Regions from separate parts of the Kitasatospora sp. NPDC059599 genome, predicted to be linked through region 3. Evidence: riboswitches for the same ligand, from Rfam matches in the RefSeq annotation. Region 3 holds a riboswitch; each other region holds the start of a gene.
What was found. A riboswitch is a leader RNA that binds a small molecule or an ion and turns the genes downstream of it on or off. The one in region 3 is predicted to bind cobalamin.
Positions count from the first base shown of each region.

Region 1 (4,201 bases), on a different contig from region 3:
AGACCCCCACCGACCTGCTGTACCTGGAGACGGTGGCGCAGGAACTCGCCCAGGGCGACCTGGAATCCGAGCGCGCGGTCGGGCCGACCGCGCGGCAGCTCCTCGACCGCCTGGCCCCCGGGATCCCGGACGACACCCACCCCCGGGACCTCTCCGAGGGGCAGCAGCTGGCGCTCGTCCTGGCGATCCAACTGGCCGCCGCACCACGGGTCGTCCTGCTGGACGAGCCGACCCGGGGGCTCGACTACCGGGCGAAGGCGGCGCTCACCCGCATCGTGGACGCCCTCGCCGCCGAGGGCCGGACCGTCGTGGTCTCCACCCACGACGTCGAATTCGTCGCCTCCGCCGCCGACCGCGTGGTCGTGATGGCCGAGGGGGAGGTTGTCGCCGACGGCCCCACCGCCGAGGTGATCGTCGCCTCGCCCACCTTCGCCCCCCAGACCGCCAAGATCCTCGCCCCGCTCGGCTACCTGACGGTCGATCAGGTCGCCGGGGTGCTGGAAGCCGTGGAGACGGCCCGGTGACCGCCGTCCGGATCCCCGGCCGGGCCCGGATCGTTGTCGCCCTGGCCGCCTTCATCGGCCTGGTCGCCTTCACCTGGCCGTTCGTCGTCGCCCCCGGGACGTTCGGCTCCAATTACGCCCCGCCGCTGATCTTCGGCGCACTCCTCGTCCTGGTCCTTGCCGTCGTCATCGCCGAGATCTCGGCCGGGGGCATCGACGCCAAGGCCCTCGCCATGCTCGGCGTCCTGTCCGCCGTCAACGCCGGGCTGCGCCCGCTCGGCGCCGGCACGGCCGGGGTGGAGACGGTCTTCTTCGTCCTCGTCCTGGCCGGCCGGGTCTTCGGCCCCGGCTTCGGCTTCACCCTCGGTTGCACCTCGCTGTTCGCCTCCGCCCTGCTCACCGGCGGGGTCGGCCCCTGGATGCCCTACCAGATGTTCGGCTGCGCCTTCGTCGGCATGCTCGCCGGGCTGCTCCCGCCGGCCCGGCGGCGCTGGGAGGTGCCGATGCTGGCCGGGTACGGGGCGTTCTCCGGGTACCTCTTCGGCTTCCTGCTGAACCTCTCCTTCTGGCCGTTCTCCACCGACCCGAACAGCTCGATCGCCTACCTCCCGGGCCTGCCCTTCACCGAGCAGTGGCACCGCTACCTGCTGTTCGACCTCGCCACCTCGCTCGGCTGGGACACCGGCCGCGCCGTCACCACCTTCACCGCCGTGCTCGTCGTCGGGCCGGCCGTGCTGACCGTCTTCCGCCGCGCGGCCCGCCGCGCCAACTTCGAGCCCACGGTGCGTTTCGAGGCCCCGGACGGCACCGGAGCCGCGGCGGGCCCGGTCGCCGGTCCGCTGCCCGCCGGGCCGGTGCGCTCCTGAATCGGGAGGTCCCGCCGCCATGCCCAAGCGTGAGAAGCCCCGAACGGCGACGGTGGACGGGACCGACGTGGTCCTGCTGACCCCGGAGCAGCACGCCGGTCTCGAATCCGCCCGCCGTCAACTGGGCGGGGCACAGGCCCAGGTGGCCCGGATGCGGCTCGACCTCCACCGGGCGCTGCAACTGCTGGGCGAAGCCGAACGGGTGCTGGCGGGCGTCCCCGCCGATCGGGTCGGGCCGGCGAGTGCCGGGACGAATGCCGACCAGGACGCCGGCCCGGACGCCGGGACGCATGCCGCCCCGGCAACCGACCCGACCGCGCGGCCCGACCCCGGCCGGGGCCTGCCCGAACTGCTCGCGGACATCCGGGCCTTCCTGCCGCCCCCGGCGGAGCCGCAGCGCGCCCCCGGCCGCCGGCCGCACGAACGGGCGTCCGGCACCACCAGGGACGGCGGCGGAGTCTCACCATCCGGACGCCGCAGATGATTTCCCCTCCGGCCCCCGCCGTTTGCCCCTAAGCTGGCGGAGCAGCTGGTTCGCCCTGTCCGCCAGGCAGGCGCGTCGCAAGAGGGAACCCGGTGGGAATCCGGGACTGCCCCGCAGCGGTGAGTGGGAACGACCGCCGTCATACGCACTGGGCCCGGGAGGGGCTGGGAAGCGACGGCCAGTAGGTGTCCGCCCTCGACAGGGTGGGCGTGCCCGCGAGTCCGAAGACCTGCCACTGCCCGCCCGCGGACCATCCGCGTGCGGCCATCCGGTGACCTCGTGGGCGGGTCGGCGACCATACCCGGCAGATCAGGCCCCGCACGTTCCGCGGCGGCCGCTGCCCGGTCCGTCATCCCTTCGCGCCCTCGTGTCGTCTCCGGATCCCTGAGGAGCAAGACTCGCGAAGGAGAGTCCCTTGACCACGAAGTCCGCAGCCGCGGCAACCCTCGCCACCGTGCACGGCTACCCCCGCCAGGGCCGCAACCGGGAACTGAAGAAGGCGATCGAGGGGTACTGGAAGGGCGCGGTCACCGCGGAGGCGCTGCTGACCACCGCCGCCGACCTGCGCCGGGAGAACCGGGCCCAGCTCGCCCGGGCCGGCGTCCGGGAGGTCCCGACCGGCGACTTCTCGCTCTACGACCACGTGCTGGACACCACCGTGGCGGTCGGCGCGATCCCCGCCCGGCACCGGGACGCCGTCGAGGCCGACCCGCTGGACGGCTACTTCGCCATGGCGCGCGGCACCCAGGACGTCGCGCCACTGGAGATGACCAAGTGGTTCGACACCAACTACCACTACCTCGTACCCGAGTTGGGCCCCGACACGGTCTTCGTCGCGAACCCGGCCAAGGCCGTCGCGGAGCTCGGCGAGGCCCTCGCCGACGGCCACACCGCCCGGCCGGTGCTGGTCGGCCCCGTCACCTACCTGCTGCTCGCCAAGCCCGCCCCCGGCGTTGACGCCGACTTCCGGCCGATCACCCTGCTGGACCGGCTGCTGCCGGTCTACGCCCAGCTGCTGGCCGCCCTGAAGGAGGCCGGGGCGCAGTGGGTCCAGCTGGACGAGCCCGCCCTCGTCCAGGACCGCACCCCGGCCGAGCTGAATGCCGCCGCCCGCGCCTACCGCGACCTGGGCGCCCTCGCCGACCGGCCGAAGCTCCTGGTCGCGAGCTACTTCGACCGCCTCGGCGAGGCCCTGCCCGTCCTCGCCAAGGCCCCGGTCGAGGGCCTGGCACTGGACTTCACCGGACCGGCCGCCGGCAACCTCGACGACCTCGCCGCCGTGGGCGGGCTGCCCGGCAAGCGGCTGGTGGCCGGGGTGATCGACGGGCGCAACATCTGGATCAACGACCTGGAGAGGTCGCTGGCCACCCTGGCGACCCTGCTCGGTCTCGCCGACCGGGTCGACGTCGCGCCCTCCTGCTCGCTGCTGCACGTGCCCCTCGACGCCGCCGCCGAACGCGACGTCGACCCGCAGATCCTGCGCTGGCTCGCCTTCGCCCGGCAGAAGGCCGCCGAGGCGGCGCTGCTCGCCCGTGGCCTGCGCGAGGGCACCGGCGCGATCACCGCCGAACTCGCCGCCAACCGCGCCGACCTCGCCTCCCGCGCCCACTCGCCGATCACCCGCGACCCGGCCGTGCGCGCCCGGGTCGCCGCCGTCACCGGGGCCGACGCCCGCCGTCCCCAGCCCTACCCCGTGCGGGCCGAGGCCCAGCGCGCACGCCTCGCCCTGCCGCTGCTGCCGACCACCACCATCGGCTCCTTCCCGCAGACCACCGAACTGCGCGTCGCCCGGGCCGACCTGACGGCGGGCCGGATCGACGCGACCGCGTACCGGGAGCGGATGGCGGCCGAGGTCCGCGAGGTCATCGCCTACCAGGAGAAGGCCGGCCTGGACGTCCTCGTCCACGGCGAGCCCGAGCGCAACGACATGGTCCAGTACTTCGCCGAGCAGCTCACCGGCTACCTCGCCACCCGGCACGGCTGGGTGCAGTCCTACGGCACCCGCTACGTCCGGCCGCCGGTCCTCGCCGGGGACATCTCCCGCCCGCACCCGATGACCGTCGACTGGTTCGGCTACGCGCAGGGCCTCACCGACCGACCGGTGAAGGGCATGCTCACCGGCCCGGTCACCATGCTCGCCTGGTCCTTCGTCCGCGACGACCAGCCGCTCGCCGACACCGCCCGCCAGGTCGCCCTCGCCCTGCGCGACGAGGTCACCGACCTGGAGGCCGCGGGCGCCGCCGTCGTCCAGGTCGACGAGCCGGCCCTGCGCGAGACCCTGCCGCTGCGGGCCGCGGACCGCCCGGCCTACCTGGACTGGGCCACCGAGTCCTTCCGGCTGGCGACCT
Region 1 is NZ_JBHWCL010000169.1:10,176-14,376, forward strand. It holds gene ACFV04_RS37635 (ABC transporter ATP-binding protein) at 1-524, shown strand, start outside; gene ACFV04_RS37640 (ECF transporter S component) at 521-1,369, shown strand; gene ACFV04_RS37645 (hypothetical protein) at 1,389-1,853, shown strand; cobalamin riboswitch at 1,900-2,088, shown strand; gene metE (5-methyltetrahydropteroyltriglutamate--homocysteine S-methyltransferase) at 2,269-4,201, shown strand, end outside.
Region 1: it holds a riboswitch for cobalamin, as region 3 does, so the genes downstream of both, metE (5-methyltetrahydropteroyltriglutamate--homocysteine S-methyltransferase) here and ACFV04_RS13780 (HoxN/HupN/NixA family nickel/cobalt transporter) in region 3, are expected to answer to the same signal.

Region 2 (4,201 bases), on a different contig from region 3:
CTCATGCCGTACCCCACTCCTGTCGTGCCCGGTTCTGCGGTCGTACCCGGCTCATGCGTCACTCCCAGGTGCCCCGGGCGCCAGGAACGGCAGCGATCCGGCCGCCGGCACCCCGCCCTCGATCAGCTTCCACAGCGCGTCGGTGTCCGCGTGTTCCTCGATCAGGTCGCCCAGCCGGTCCAGCCGGGCCTCGCGCGCCGCGGCGAAGGAGGTGTCCGGCGCCGGGACGAACGCCCGGCCCGCCAACGCGGCGACCTCGCGCAGGAGTTCGCGGCGGAAGCCGTCGTTCTCCAGCGCGCCGTGCCAGGTCGTGCCCCAGACCGAGCCCACCCGGCAGCCGTCCAGGAAGGCGACGCCCCCCTCGACCGCGACCACGCCGTGGTGGATCTCGTAGCCTTCGACCCGGTGCCCGTACGCCTCGCCGACCGGCCGCGCCAGCACCTTCTCGACGCCGAACCGCACGTGCGTCGGCAGCAGGCCGAGCCCGTCGACGGCACCCGCCTTGGACTCCACCTCGTCGACGATCCCGCGCGCCAGCATCTGGTAGCCGCCGCACACCCCGAGGACGGGCAGTCCGGCCGCCGCCCGCGCCTTCAGCGCCGGCTCCAGGCCGCGCTCGCGCAGCCAGGCGAGGTCCGCCACGGTGGCCCGGGTGCCGGGCAGCACCACCAGATCGGCGTCGGCCAGTTCCTCCGGCCTGGTCGCCCAGCGGACCAGCACACCCGGCTCCTGCGCCAGCGCGTCCAGGTCGGTGAAGTTGGACAGCCGGGGGAAGCGCACCACGGCGACCCGCAGCACGTCCGCGCCGAGCGGGCCGCGCCCGTCCACCCGGTCCACCACCGTCGACAGGTCCAGCGAGTCCTCGGCGTCCAGCCACAGGCCGGGCAGCATCGGCAGGGTGCCCAGCACCTGACGGCCGGTCAGCTCGTGCAGCATCTCCAGCCCGGGTGCCAGCAGCCGCGCGTCGCCGCGGAACTTGTTGACGAACCAGCCGGCCACGTGCCGCTGGTCCTCCGCCGACAGCAGCGCCAGCGTCCCGTACATCGCCGCGAACACGCCGCCCCGGTCGATGTCCCCGACCACCACCACGGGCAGCCCGGCGGCCGTCGCCAGGCCCATGTTGGCGATGTCGCGGTCGCGCAGGTTGATCTCGGCAGGCGAACCGGCGCCTTCGCAGACCACCACCTCGTAGCGGCGGCGCAGATCGGCGAGGCACTCCAGGGCGCGCTCCAGCAGGACGGGCTTGCGCTCGCGGTAGTCCAGCGCGCCGACCTCGGCGACCGGCCGGCCCAGCAGCACCACCTGGCTGCGGCCGTCCGCGCCGGGCTTCAGCAGCACCGGGTTCATCGCCGCCTCCGGCTCCACCCGGGCGGCCTGCGCCTGCATCGCCTGGGCGCGGCCGATCTCGGCACCGTCGGCGGTGACGAAGGAGTTCAGCGACATGTTCTGCGCCTTGAACGGCGCGACCCGCACGCCCTGGCGGGCCAGCCAGCGGCAGATGCCGGCCGTCACCACGCTCTTGCCCGCGTCCGAGGTCGTCCCCGCGACCAGCAGCGCGTTCGTCATGCCCTTCCCCTCTTCCCCAGGAGCGCGCGCAGCAGGACGTGCCCCGCGACCGTCGTACCCAGCGCCAGCGCGCCCACCCGCCGCGAGAGCGCGCAGGCCCGCTCGATGTCGTCCACCGTCACCGGGCGCAGCTCCGCGCCCAGCACCGGCCGGTGCTCCACCCGCTCGCCGTACTGCAGTGTGCCGCCCAGCCGGACGCCCACCGCGCCGGCGAACGCCGACTCGGCCTGGCCCGCGTTCGGGCTCGGGTGCGCGGAGCCGTCGCGGCGCCAGACCTGCCAGGCCGTCCGGGGCTGCGGGGCGGCGGCCACCGTCAGCAGCGCGGTCAGCCGGGCGCCCGGCCAGCCGGCCACGTCGTCCAGCCGGGCCGAGGCCCAGCCGAACCGGGCGTGCCGCGGCGAGCGGTGGCCCACCATGGCGTCCAGGGTGTTCACCGCCCGGAAGGCCAGCAGCCCGGGCGTGCCCGCGAGGGCGCCCCAGGTCAGCGCGTTCACCACGGCGTCGGCGGTGTTCTCGGCCACCGACTCGACCACCGCGCGGGCGATCTGCTGCTCGTCGAGCGCGCTCGGGTCCCGCCCGCACAGGTGCGGCAGCCGCTCCCGTGCGGCCCGCAGGTCGCCGGCCTTCAGCGAGCGGCCGATGGCGCGGGCCTCCCGGGTCAGCGAGGTGCCGCCGAGCACCGTCCAGGTGGCGGCCGCCGCGAGGGCCGCCCGGCCCGTCGGGCGCCGGCCCACCGTACGGTCCAGGGCGAGCGCGCCCGCCGCGACCGCGCCCACGCACAGCGCCGTGTACCCGGCCCCGGCGGCCCGGTCGTCGCGCCACAGGCGCCGCTCCAGCCGGGTCGCGGCACTGCCGAACACGGCCACCGGGTGGCCCCGGCGCGGGTCGCCGTAGCGGGCGTCGGCGGCGTAGCCCACGACGGCGCCCAGCGCGAACAGGGCGGCGCGGGCGAGCGGACGACCGGTCAGGGGGCGGCGGGTCATCGGCTGCACGTCGGAAGGCCGGGTATCGGAAGAGCGCGTGCGAGGAGGCCGGTCGCGTGAACACCCTGCGCCGGAAGGCCGTGCCCGGGACGGCAGCTCGGAGTGCGGCGGGGCGGGGCAGCCTGCATCGCGTGCGTGTCCTCACTCAGGGTCCGCGCCCTGGATCGACGTAGCGGGGGCGAGAGTCTCCTGGCTTCCGGGTCGGACGCACCCCCGGGGCCTTCCAGCGGCTTCTGACGGCCCGCCGTGGCGATGATTCCGAGCGTGCTCCCCGGTGACAGTGGCGGGACCGCGCCGGACTCGCACCGGCTTCCTCTCCATGCCTCCGATTGGCCCCAGGATCCCATCACGCGGCCGAACCGGGAGTCAACCGAGGTCACGGAGGGGTTGGTCACACGGGACACCGGCTGACAGCCTGTGGGATCGCCCAGCGCGGCGGGCCCCCGGGACCGGTCGCTTCGTGCGTTCGGGTGCTGGGGCCGTGCCCCGGTCCGCCCCTACCGTTCGGTGGCATGCGTCGCAGAAAGCCCCCCGCCGCCCCGCCCCCGGTGCCGTTCTCGCCCTCGGCCGCCCGCGCCCACCGGGCCGGTCTCGGCCTGACCCCCGAGCAGGTCGCCGAGGGTATGGCCGCGCACGGCGTCCGGCTGCTGCCCGCCCACGTCCTCGCCTGGGAGAGCGGCGAGCTGCGTCCCGGTGAGGGCGAGTTCATCGCCCTCGCCCGCGCCCTGTGGTGCCGGGCCGCCCAGCTGATGGACGGCCGCCCGGTCCGGCTGCGGGACCACCGGCTGGCCCGCGAACTCGGCCAGGCCGCCGTCGCGGACCGCACCGGCACCACCCTCGACGCCTACCGGGAGGCCGAACTGACCGGTCACTGGGACGGCGACGAGGAGCAGACCCGGTCCCTCGCCGAGGTCCTCGGCCTGGGCCTGCCCGACCTCGTCCGGGCCACCGGCCGCGAGGAGGCCCTCGACCACCTGCTCCGCCAGTGCGTCACCGGCCGCTGGCAGCCCCACCTGCGCGCCCTCGCCCGCATCGTCCCGGCTCCCGCGGAGACCCTGGCCGGCGCTGTCGAGGCTCTCCACCAGGAGCACCACGTCCCCTCCCACTGGGGCGCCGGCGCCCGCGCCGCGCCGCCCCCCGCGATCGACACCCTCACGTCCCGCTTCTGGCGCCTCCTCGACGCCGACGCGCTCTGACTCCCGGCCCCTCCGGAAACCCCGGCCCCTCTGGAATCCCCCGCCCCTCTCGAACCCCCTGACCCGCTGACTCCCCGCCCCGCTGACTCCCCGACCCGCTCCGGCCCGTGCCCGAGTGACCCGGACGGCCCAGCCCGGTGGCCGGGCGGGCGGGGCCCCGGTGGACTGGTGTACGAGCACCGTCCGGCCCGAGAGCAACAGCGAGAGCAACAGAGCGGGGAACGATATGCGCTGGGGAACCGCCGCCGTCGTGGCGGCCGCCGCCGTCGGAGCCGGCGCTGCCGTGCTGGTGGTCGGCCGCCGGGCCTCCGAGCGGATGGTCCGCCCGGTGACCACCGTTCAGGAGTCCGGGCCGCTCCTCGTCCGGAGCCTCGGCGCCGGGCGGATCACCTTCACCGGCAGCCCCGAGAGCCGGCAGCCCGGCCGGTGGGCCGTGGAGTGGGGCGACGACGGTCA
Region 2 is NZ_JBHWCL010000032.1:2,883-7,083, reverse strand. It holds gene ACFV04_RS14210 (putative cobaltochelatase) at 1-5, opposite strand, end outside; gene ACFV04_RS14205 (cobyric acid synthase) at 52-1,566, opposite strand; gene ACFV04_RS14200 (cobalamin biosynthesis protein) at 1,563-2,549, opposite strand; cobalamin riboswitch at 2,732-2,866, opposite strand; gene ACFV04_RS14195 (XRE family transcriptional regulator) at 3,062-3,745, shown strand; gene ACFV04_RS14190 (alpha/beta hydrolase family protein) at 3,972-4,201, shown strand, end outside.
Region 2: it holds a riboswitch for cobalamin, as region 3 does, so the genes downstream of both, ACFV04_RS14200 (cobalamin biosynthesis protein) here and ACFV04_RS13780 (HoxN/HupN/NixA family nickel/cobalt transporter) in region 3, are expected to answer to the same signal.

Region 3 (4,201 bases):
GGCTTGGGGTAGGGCGGCAGGAGCGGTTCGTCCCCGGGTTCGTCCAGGTGCTCCAGGAAGGAGTAGAGCAGGGGGCGCAGCAGCGCGGCGGACCGGCCGCGCCGGCTCAGCGAGCGGTCGGTGAGCGGGCGCAGGGTGTCCGGGTCCTGCTCCCGCAGGGCCCGGGCGAGTTGGGCGGCGAGGTCGCCGTCGGGGTCGAGCACGGGGGCGGTCTGGCCGAAGGCGTAGCCGGGGGAGCGCGGGTCGAGTTCGGCGGCGCCGGTGGCGACGAGCACGGTGGGTCGTTCCAGCGCGGCGCCGTAGACGGATACCGAGCCGTGGTCGCCGATCAGGCAGTCGGCGGCGACCAGCGCGGCCTGCCAGCCCTGGTGCGGCGGGATCAGCCGCAGGCCCATCCGGCGGGCGGTGTCGAGCAGCGCCTCGGGGTCGTGCCGGCTCCAGATGTTGGGGTGCAGGACGACGGCGACCGTGTACTCGTCGGCGGGCAGCCGGCGGACCAGCCGCTGGGGCAGGTCGGGGCGGCGGCCGAATAACGAGTGCTCGCTCCAGGTGGAGTTGACGACGACGAGCCGTCGGCCGTCGACGGCGCCGAGCGCGGCCCGGTAGGCGTCCCGGGAGCGCAGGCTGCGCAGCATCCGGTCGAGGCACGGGTCGCCGACGACCCGGGCGACGTCCAGCGCTTCGGGGCAGGAGGTCCGCAGGCGGTCCAGCTGTTCGGGGTGGGAGAGGCCGAGGACGTCCACGAACACCTCTCCGCCGTGGGTGAGTTCGTTGCGCGAGAGGCCTGCGGAGCTGGTCGTGTCGCCGGTGGACTCGGTCACCAGGCGGTTGTAGCCGGCGCCGTGCGGGAGGACGACGAGCCGGGCGTCCAGGTGGTGCATGGAGGAGTGGACGGCGCAGGCGACGGCGAGGTCGAAGTGGTGCCGGAGGGCGTCCTGCCAGTCGAGCACGGTGAAGCCGGGCAGGCCGTGCAGGTAGTCGTCCAGGGCGCGGTCGGCGAAGGCGGAGCCGGGGTTGACGGTGAAGTACCGGTCGATGCCGTCCGGGTTGAGGAGGGTGAGGACGTCGAGGACGCGGGTGGCGGAGGTGAGGGTGCGGGCGACCGCCAGCACGCGTGCCCTGACCGGTCGGGTGTTCCAGCGGTCGGCGGGCCAGGCGTGGGGGTGGGACGGCACACCATGATCGTACTCATCCGGTGGCCCGGCCCGACGGCTGTTCCCCGAGTGTCGGTCAGCCCGCGGCGGCGGTGGGCTCGTGGTGCTCGCCGGCGGCGCATTCGTCGAGGAGGGGGCGCATGTCCTCGTCCACGAGCCGGTAGCGCACCACGCGGCCGTCCTTGTCGCCGGTGACGACGCCGGCCGTGCGGAGCAGCCGCAGGGCCTGGGAGACGGCGGGGTCGCGCATGCCGGTGGCGACCGCGAGGTCGGTGACGGCGAGCGGGCCGGCCCGGTGCAGGGCGAGCAGCAGGGCGAGCCGTCCGGGGTCGGCGAGCAGGGAGAAGCGCTCGGCCCAGGACCGGACGTGCGCGGTGTCGCCGATCGCGGCGATGGCCTCGCAGACCCGGTGCCCGTCGATGGTGCGGTGGCCCGCGCGGTCGGCCGGTACGAGATGCATGCGGACATTCTTGCAGGCGGGGGCCTGTGATCCTGGACACCTGCGCAGGTGCGCAGCCTTGCATGGGTCGGGGCGCGACCCCTACGGTGTAGCCCGCCGTGGTGCTCGGGAAGACCGGTGACGGACCCTCAGGGGTCCCAGTCCGGAGCGGCCCTCGCCACTGTGATCGGGTGAGTTCCTTCGTCCTCGACGGAATTCGGTCCGTGTCCACGAAGCCACTGGGTGCCTCGCGCACTCGGGAAGGCGGACCCGGATGTCCCGTAAGCCAGGAGACCGGCCACGGCACTTCACGAAGTGATTCCACGAGGTGTTGGAGCGTGATCCTGAGATGACCCTGCCCGAAACCGCCGCGGCGGACGCGAAAGCGGCGCCGTCCGTGTTGCCCGCCTTCCGGTGGAAACGCGAGGACACCGTCCGTACGGCCGGGTTGATGGGGGTGATCCTGGCCATGCACGTGGTGGCCTTCGGGACGCTCGTGTTCCTGGTGGCGCCCGAGCGGTACGCGGTCGGCACCCAGGTCTTCGGGGTGGGCCTGGGCATCACCGCGTACACCCTCGGGATGCGGCACGCGTTCGACGCCGACCACATCGCGGTGATCGACAACACCACCCGCAAGCTGATGGCGGACGGCAAGCGGCCGGTCTCGGTGGGATTCTGGTTCGCGCTGGGGCACTCCTCGATGGTGGTCATCATGGCCGCCCTGGTGGCGGGCGGCGCCCAGCTGGCGAACACGCTGATGGACGACGAGTCGACCACCCACAAGTGGCTCGGCGTGGTCGGGACGACCACCTCCGGGGTGTTCCTCTACCTGATCGGCGCGCTCAACCTGGCGGCGCTGCTCGGCATCGTCAAGGTGTTCCGCGCGATGCGGGCCGGGCAGTACGACGAGGCGGAGCTGGAGGCGCACCTCGACTCCCGCGGCTTCATGGCCCGGGTGCTGAACCGGGCGACCCGTTCGATCACCCGCCCCGGGCAGATGTTCCCGGTCGGCATGGTGCTGGGCCTGGGCTTCGACACCGCCACCGAGGTCACCCTGATGGTGATGGCGGGTTCGGGCGCGGCCGCCGGGCTGCCCTGGTACGCGATCGTCTGCCTGCCGCTGCTGTTCGCGGCCGGGATGAGCCTGTTCGACACCCTGGACGGGACGTTCATGAACTTCGCGTACCAGTGGGCCTTCTCCAACCCGGTGCGGAAGGTGTACTACAACCTGACCATCACGGGGCTGTCGATCGCGGTGGCCTTCATCATCGGCACCATCGAGCTGGTCGGCGTGCTGCACGAGAAGTTCGACCTGACCGACCCGGTGAGCGGCTGGATCGCGGAGATCTCGCTGGACAACGTCGGCTACGCGATCGCGGGGCTGTTCGTGGTGGTCTGGGCGGTGGCGATCGGGTACTGGAAGCTCGCCAAGGTCGAGAAGCGCTGGACGCCGCAGGAGCAGTGAGCTGAGGGGCCCACCGCGCGGTGCCGAACGGCGCCTCCCCACTCGGGGAGGCGCCGTTCGTGCGTGCGGGGTCAGCGCTCCTCGCGGAAGTCGACGTGCCGGCCCGCGACCGGGTCGTACTTGCGCAGGACCATCCGGTCCGGATCGTTGCGGCGGTTCTTGCGGGTCACGTACGTGAAGCCGGTGCCGGCGGTGGAGCGGAGCTTGATGACGGGGCGCAGTTCGCTGCGGGCCACGGGTGTCCTCCTGGGTCCGGGGTGTTCGGTCGAGACCGTACACCGAAATGGAAGTCATTTTCATCTGGTGTAGCGTTTGCGCCGTCCCGATCATTCCCGGACGCCAGGGAGCACCCATGTCCGCCCACTGCCGGCTCACCGGCCGCCGGCCCGGCTTCGGCAACGCGATCTCGCACTCGCACCGCCGCACCCGCCGCCGCTTCGACCCCAACGTCCAGCGCAAGCGCTACTGGCTGCCCGGTGAGGGCCGGTACGTGCGGCTCACGCTGAGCGCCAAGGGCATCCGCACCGTCGACACGATCGGCATCGAAGCCGCCGTCGCCCGGATCCGGGCCCGGGGGGAGAGGGTCTGATGGCCGAGCAGAGCAAGATCGCCAAGAACGAGCAGCGGCGCGCCGTCGTCGACCGGTACGCCGAACGCCGGGCCGAGCTCAAGCGGATCATCGCCCACCCCGGCGCCGACCCGGCCGAGCGCGCCGCCGCGCGGGCCGAACTCGCCCGCCGGCCGCGCGACGCCGGCGCGACCCGGGTCCGCAACCGCGACGCCGTGGACGGCCGCCCCCGCGGCTACCTGCGCGCCTTCGGCCTCTCCCGGGTCAACCTGCGCGCGCACGCCCACGCCGGCCACCTGCCGGGCGTCCGGAAGGCGAGCCGGTGAGCCCGGTGGACGCCCCGGAGCGGATCAAGCTGCCCGTGGTCGTCGTCGCCGGGCTGCACGCCGAGGAACGACGCGCGGCCGTCGACGAGCTGACCGCGGACGCGGTGGAGGCGGTGGTGCTGCGGCACGACCTGCGGGACGCCTCGCTCGGCCTCGTCCACCGGGAACTGCGCGACGCCCGGGGGGTGTTCGACGCGGACGACGCGCCGTTGACGAACGACTGCCCGTGCTGCGCCCTGCGCGAGGACC
Region 3 is NZ_JBHWCL010000030.1:49,311-53,511, reverse strand. It holds gene ACFV04_RS13790 (hypothetical protein) at 1-1,175, opposite strand, end outside; gene ACFV04_RS13785 (ArsR/SmtB family transcription factor) at 1,231-1,614, opposite strand; cobalamin riboswitch at 1,697-1,911, shown strand; gene ACFV04_RS13780 (HoxN/HupN/NixA family nickel/cobalt transporter) at 1,943-3,058, shown strand; gene rpmG (50S ribosomal protein L33) at 3,130-3,294, opposite strand; gene rpmB (50S ribosomal protein L28) at 3,411-3,647, shown strand; gene rpsN (30S ribosomal protein S14) at 3,647-3,952, shown strand; gene ACFV04_RS13760 (CobW family GTP-binding protein) at 3,949-4,201, shown strand, end outside.

Region 4 (4,201 bases), on a different contig from region 3:
ACAGCCCCGGGTGGCGCTGCGGCCCCGGTGATCGACGTCGAACGTGCCCGCCGTCGCCGTGCACTGCCCGATCGGGTCGGCTGCGGCGGTACCGGGGTGGCCGAGCAGGACGGTGCCGCACGCGGCGACCGCGACGGTGCCGGCGACCACCAGCGACGCGAGGTCCCGGTTCCTGTGACGTGTGCGACTGCTGCTGACCCTCACGACGACTCCCTGGTCGGTCGACACGGGAGACACGGCGCAGCCGACGGCCGCCCGCCGGGAACGCGGGGGCGTCAAGAGCTGCGTCGTAGTCCGCGACGACGCAAGTGCTGTGTGAACAGACCCCCGGTCCAGGCATTCCGGCTCACCCACCGGGCGGTGGGTCTACGGTTGCGGGTCAGCGCCGGAATCGGACCGGCTTCCCCTGAATGCCGAGGGTGAAAAACCGGTTCATCAGACCACGGCGTCCGACGGGGAGTCAACGGGTCGTCAGGTCACTAACGTCCCTTGGCTCCTGCGACCCGGACGCGCACCCGTCGACGCCGGCGCCCCCACCACCGAATCCGGGCACGCCGGTGCACCCGGCCCCCTGTCCGGACAGGGGGCCGGGGCTCCGGTGGCGCCGCCGTTGGCCGGCCGCGCCAACGGGCGTCAGGGGGCGGTGATGCCCGGCTGGGCGCCCGCGCCGAAGGACCAGCCCTCGACGTCTCCGGGCGCCGGGTTGTAGCTGCCCGCGCCGAGGTTGCTGTACGACCAGGGGCCGCCGTGCTGGGCGTGCCAGTACGACCAGTAGGCGTTGCCGGTCGGGTTGGTGCAGGTGGCCGGCAGCGCGTTGATCTTGCAGACGAAGCCGGGGAACCTCGGGTGGAAGGCGTAGGGGAACCCGGCGCCGGTGAGCGCGGCGAGTCCGCTGGCCGGGTCGCCGGGGGCGCAGCCGGTTTCGATGCCGCCGCCGACGGCCGTGAAGTCGACCACGACGGTGACGCCGGTGGTCCCGTCGCAGGCGGCGGCCTGCGCCTGCGGGGCCTGCGCGGCGGAGACGCCGAGCAGGCCGGCGGTGAGGGCGGCGGCTGCGACGATCGAGCCGAGCGTGCGGCGGGCAGGTCGGGCAGGGGTGAGGGTGTCGTTCATCGGTGAACTCCTCGCAGTGTCGGGCCCGTTCAGCGGACGGCCGGTGCCGGGCAGAGCAGCGTGGGGGCGTCGGGGCGGGCCCCGGCGGCGGAGAGGGTGGCGAGCGGGGTGCCCGCGAGACCGAGGACGGCCTGCGCGGTGGCCCGGGCGCCGGTGCCCGCGGTGAAGCCGGTGGCGTCGTAGGCGACGGCGCCGCGCACCGCCGGGTCGGCGGCGCAGCCCTGCTGGAGCTTGACCAGTCGGCTCCAGCCCTTGAGGCCGGCGCCGAAGTGCCCACCGGCCAGCAGCGCCTGGGTGGCCAGGCCGGTGGTGTTGGCGTTGGAGGCGGTTGCCCCGGCCGCCGCGAAGCCGCCGTCGGCGTTCTGGTGGGTGGTGAGCCAGGTGAGGCCGGCGTTGGCCTTGGCGGTGCGGCCGGTGGCGGCGAGGGCCTGGACGGCGAGCGCGGTGGCGTCCGCGTCGCTCGCGCAGGTGGTCTGGCCGAAGGCGACGGGGAAGCCGCCGTCCGCGCACTGGCTGTTCGCGAGGTAGTCGACGGCCACCGCCGGGGCGTCACCGGGCGTGCGGTGCAGGGCGATCAGGGCCAGCGACTGGCCGAAGGCGTTGCTGTAGTCGCCCCACTGGGAGCGGTCGGAGAAGCGGCCCTCGGCGGTCCGGAGGGAGCGCAGCCGGGCGGGCAGGTCGACGCCGCCGAAGCTCGCCGGGTTCTCGCCGCGGACCTCGGCGGCGAGCAGCAGTTTGGCGGTGGCGCCGGCGTAGGCCTCGGTGGTGCCGTCGCCGAGGTAGCCGCTGATGATCTCGGGCTTGGCGAGCCAGGCGGTGGCCTTGGCGGCGGCCAGGTCGGAGCCGTGGGAGGCGGCGAAGGCGAGTACGGCGTCGACGGTCAGGCCCTGGTCGGGGTAGGCGGTGCCATTGAAGACGGACTCGAAGTGGTCGCCGTCGACGAGTTGGCGGGCCAGCCAGCCGGCCGCGGCGGCGTCCGGACGGACCGTGACGGAGGCCGACGCTGCGGGGGCCGACGTCGCGGGGGCCGGCGCGGCGTGCGCGGCGGCGGCCGGGAGCACGGTGGCGAGGGCCAGGGCGGGTATCGCGAGCAGACCGAGGGTGCGGCGGAGCGCGGGCATGGGTGCCTTTCCGGGCCTGGACGCAGGGGCCCGGAGGACGTCGGCGAACGCGCCGGGGCAGCCCTCGGAGCTCCGGCCCGCAGACCACGACGGGAGGAGTGGTGACACACCTCCGCCGCGGGTACTCGGGCTCGCCGCCGACGGGTGTCGGAGGCCTACCGTTGCGGGTCAGCGCCGGATTCGGACCGGCTTCCCCCAACGACGGAGTCAGAACTTGACGGTCCATCATGGCGAAACGGAAAAGATCCGGTCAAGGGTTCGTGCGTCACATCACGGTGGCACCCCGTTGGGTCCACCGGTCACCGGCGGGCGGGGCGGGTGCGCGTGGAGCCGTCCGCCGGGCCCGGAGGGGCGCGTGGGGCCGCCTTCGGGCCGGGAGGATCAACCCGCCTCTTCCGCTGGACAATTGATGGGCAAAGCCCGGTAAAGGCTGCGAGCGGCGCCTTGAGCCCGCCGACGACCCGTCAGTAACCTCATGGCGGTGCCGAAGCGGCCGCACTCGACCGCGAACGGTACGGAACTCCGACATGGCCACGCATGTCATGCCCACGCCACCCCGCTCACCCCGGGACGCGTGCCCCCACCTCCCGTACAGCGCGAGTTCCACGCCGGTCCGCGGCCAACCGCCGCGGGCCCGCGAGCACCTGCACGTGATCCGTCAGCACGGGCCCGAGCCCGTCCCGGCGAGCACCCCTACCGCCGGCACCGGCCGCGCCCTCACCCCCACGGAGGGTCGACTCTTGCGCTTCCACTCCCCCAGCGGTGCGCGCCCTGCCCGGGCGCGCAGACTCCTCGCCGCCCTGCCCGCCTTCGCGCTGGCCGCCACCGGCCTGCTCGCGGTCACCGCCCCCGGTGCCTCCGCCGCCCCCGGCGGGACCGCCGGCACCGGCAGCACCACCGGTGTCGCCACCAAGCGCGTCTGCGCCGCCCCGACCCACCCCGGCGAGATGGCCTGCCTCGCGCTCGCCCGCACCGACGTCGCCCAGCACCTCGCCCTGTCCCCCGACATCAACCCCTCCGGCCTGGGGCCCAGCGACCTCGCCTCCGCCTACAACCTCCCGGCCTCGGCCGGTTCGGGCGCCACCGTCGCCATCGTCGACGCCCAGGACGACCCGAACGCGGAGTCCGACCTCGCGACCTACCGCTCGCAGTACGGCCTGCCCGCGTGCACCACCGCCAACGGCTGCTTCAAGAAGGTCGACCAGCGCGGCGGCACCACCTACCCGACCGCCGACAGCGGCTGGGCCGGGGAGATCTCGCTCGACGTCGACATGGTCAGCGCCGTCTGCCCCAACTGCCACATCCTGCTGGTCGAGTCCGACGACGCCTCGATGGACAACCTGGGCGCCGCGGTCAACACCGCCGTCTCGATGGGCGCCAAGTACGTGTCCAACAGCTACGGCGGCGGCGAGGACTCCACCGACACGAGCTCCGACGCCAGCTACTTCAACCACCCCGGCGTCGCCATCACCGTCTCCTCCGGTGACTCCGGCTACGGCGTGGAGTACCCGGCCGCCTCCCAGTACGTCACCGCGGTCGGCGGCACCAGCCTCAGCCGCGCCTCCACCGCCCGCGGCTGGAGCGAGAAGGTGTGGGGCAGCACCGCGGGCGGCAACGGCGCCGGCTCCGGCTGCTCCGCCTACGACCCCAAGCCGAGCTGGCAGAAGGACACCGGCTGCGCCAAGCGCACCGTCGCCGACGTCTCCGCCGTCGCCGACCCGGCCACCGGCGTCGCGGTCTACCAGACCTACGGCGGCTCGGGCTGGAACGTCTACGGCGGCACCAGCGCCTCCTCCCCGATCATCGCCTCCGTCTACGCCCTGGCCGGCGCCCCGGCCGCCAGCACCACCCCGGCGTCCTACCCGTACGCCCACACCGGCTCGCTCTACGACGTGACCAGCGGCGCCAACGGCAGCTGCTCCCCGTCCTACCTGTGCACCGCCGCCGCCGGCTACGACGGCCCGACC
Region 4 is NZ_JBHWCL010000169.1:995-5,195, reverse strand. It holds gene ACFV04_RS37620 (prenyltransferase/squalene oxidase repeat-containing protein) at 1-204, opposite strand, end outside; cobalamin riboswitch at 314-445, opposite strand; gene ACFV04_RS37615 (flagellar hook-length control protein FliK) at 634-1,113, opposite strand; gene ACFV04_RS37610 (prenyltransferase/squalene oxidase repeat-containing protein) at 1,143-2,234, opposite strand; cobalamin riboswitch at 2,333-2,482, opposite strand; gene ACFV04_RS37605 (putative Ig domain-containing protein) at 2,975-4,201, shown strand, end outside.
Region 4: it holds a riboswitch for cobalamin, as region 3 does, so the genes downstream of both, ACFV04_RS37610 (prenyltransferase/squalene oxidase repeat-containing protein) here and ACFV04_RS13780 (HoxN/HupN/NixA family nickel/cobalt transporter) in region 3, are expected to answer to the same signal.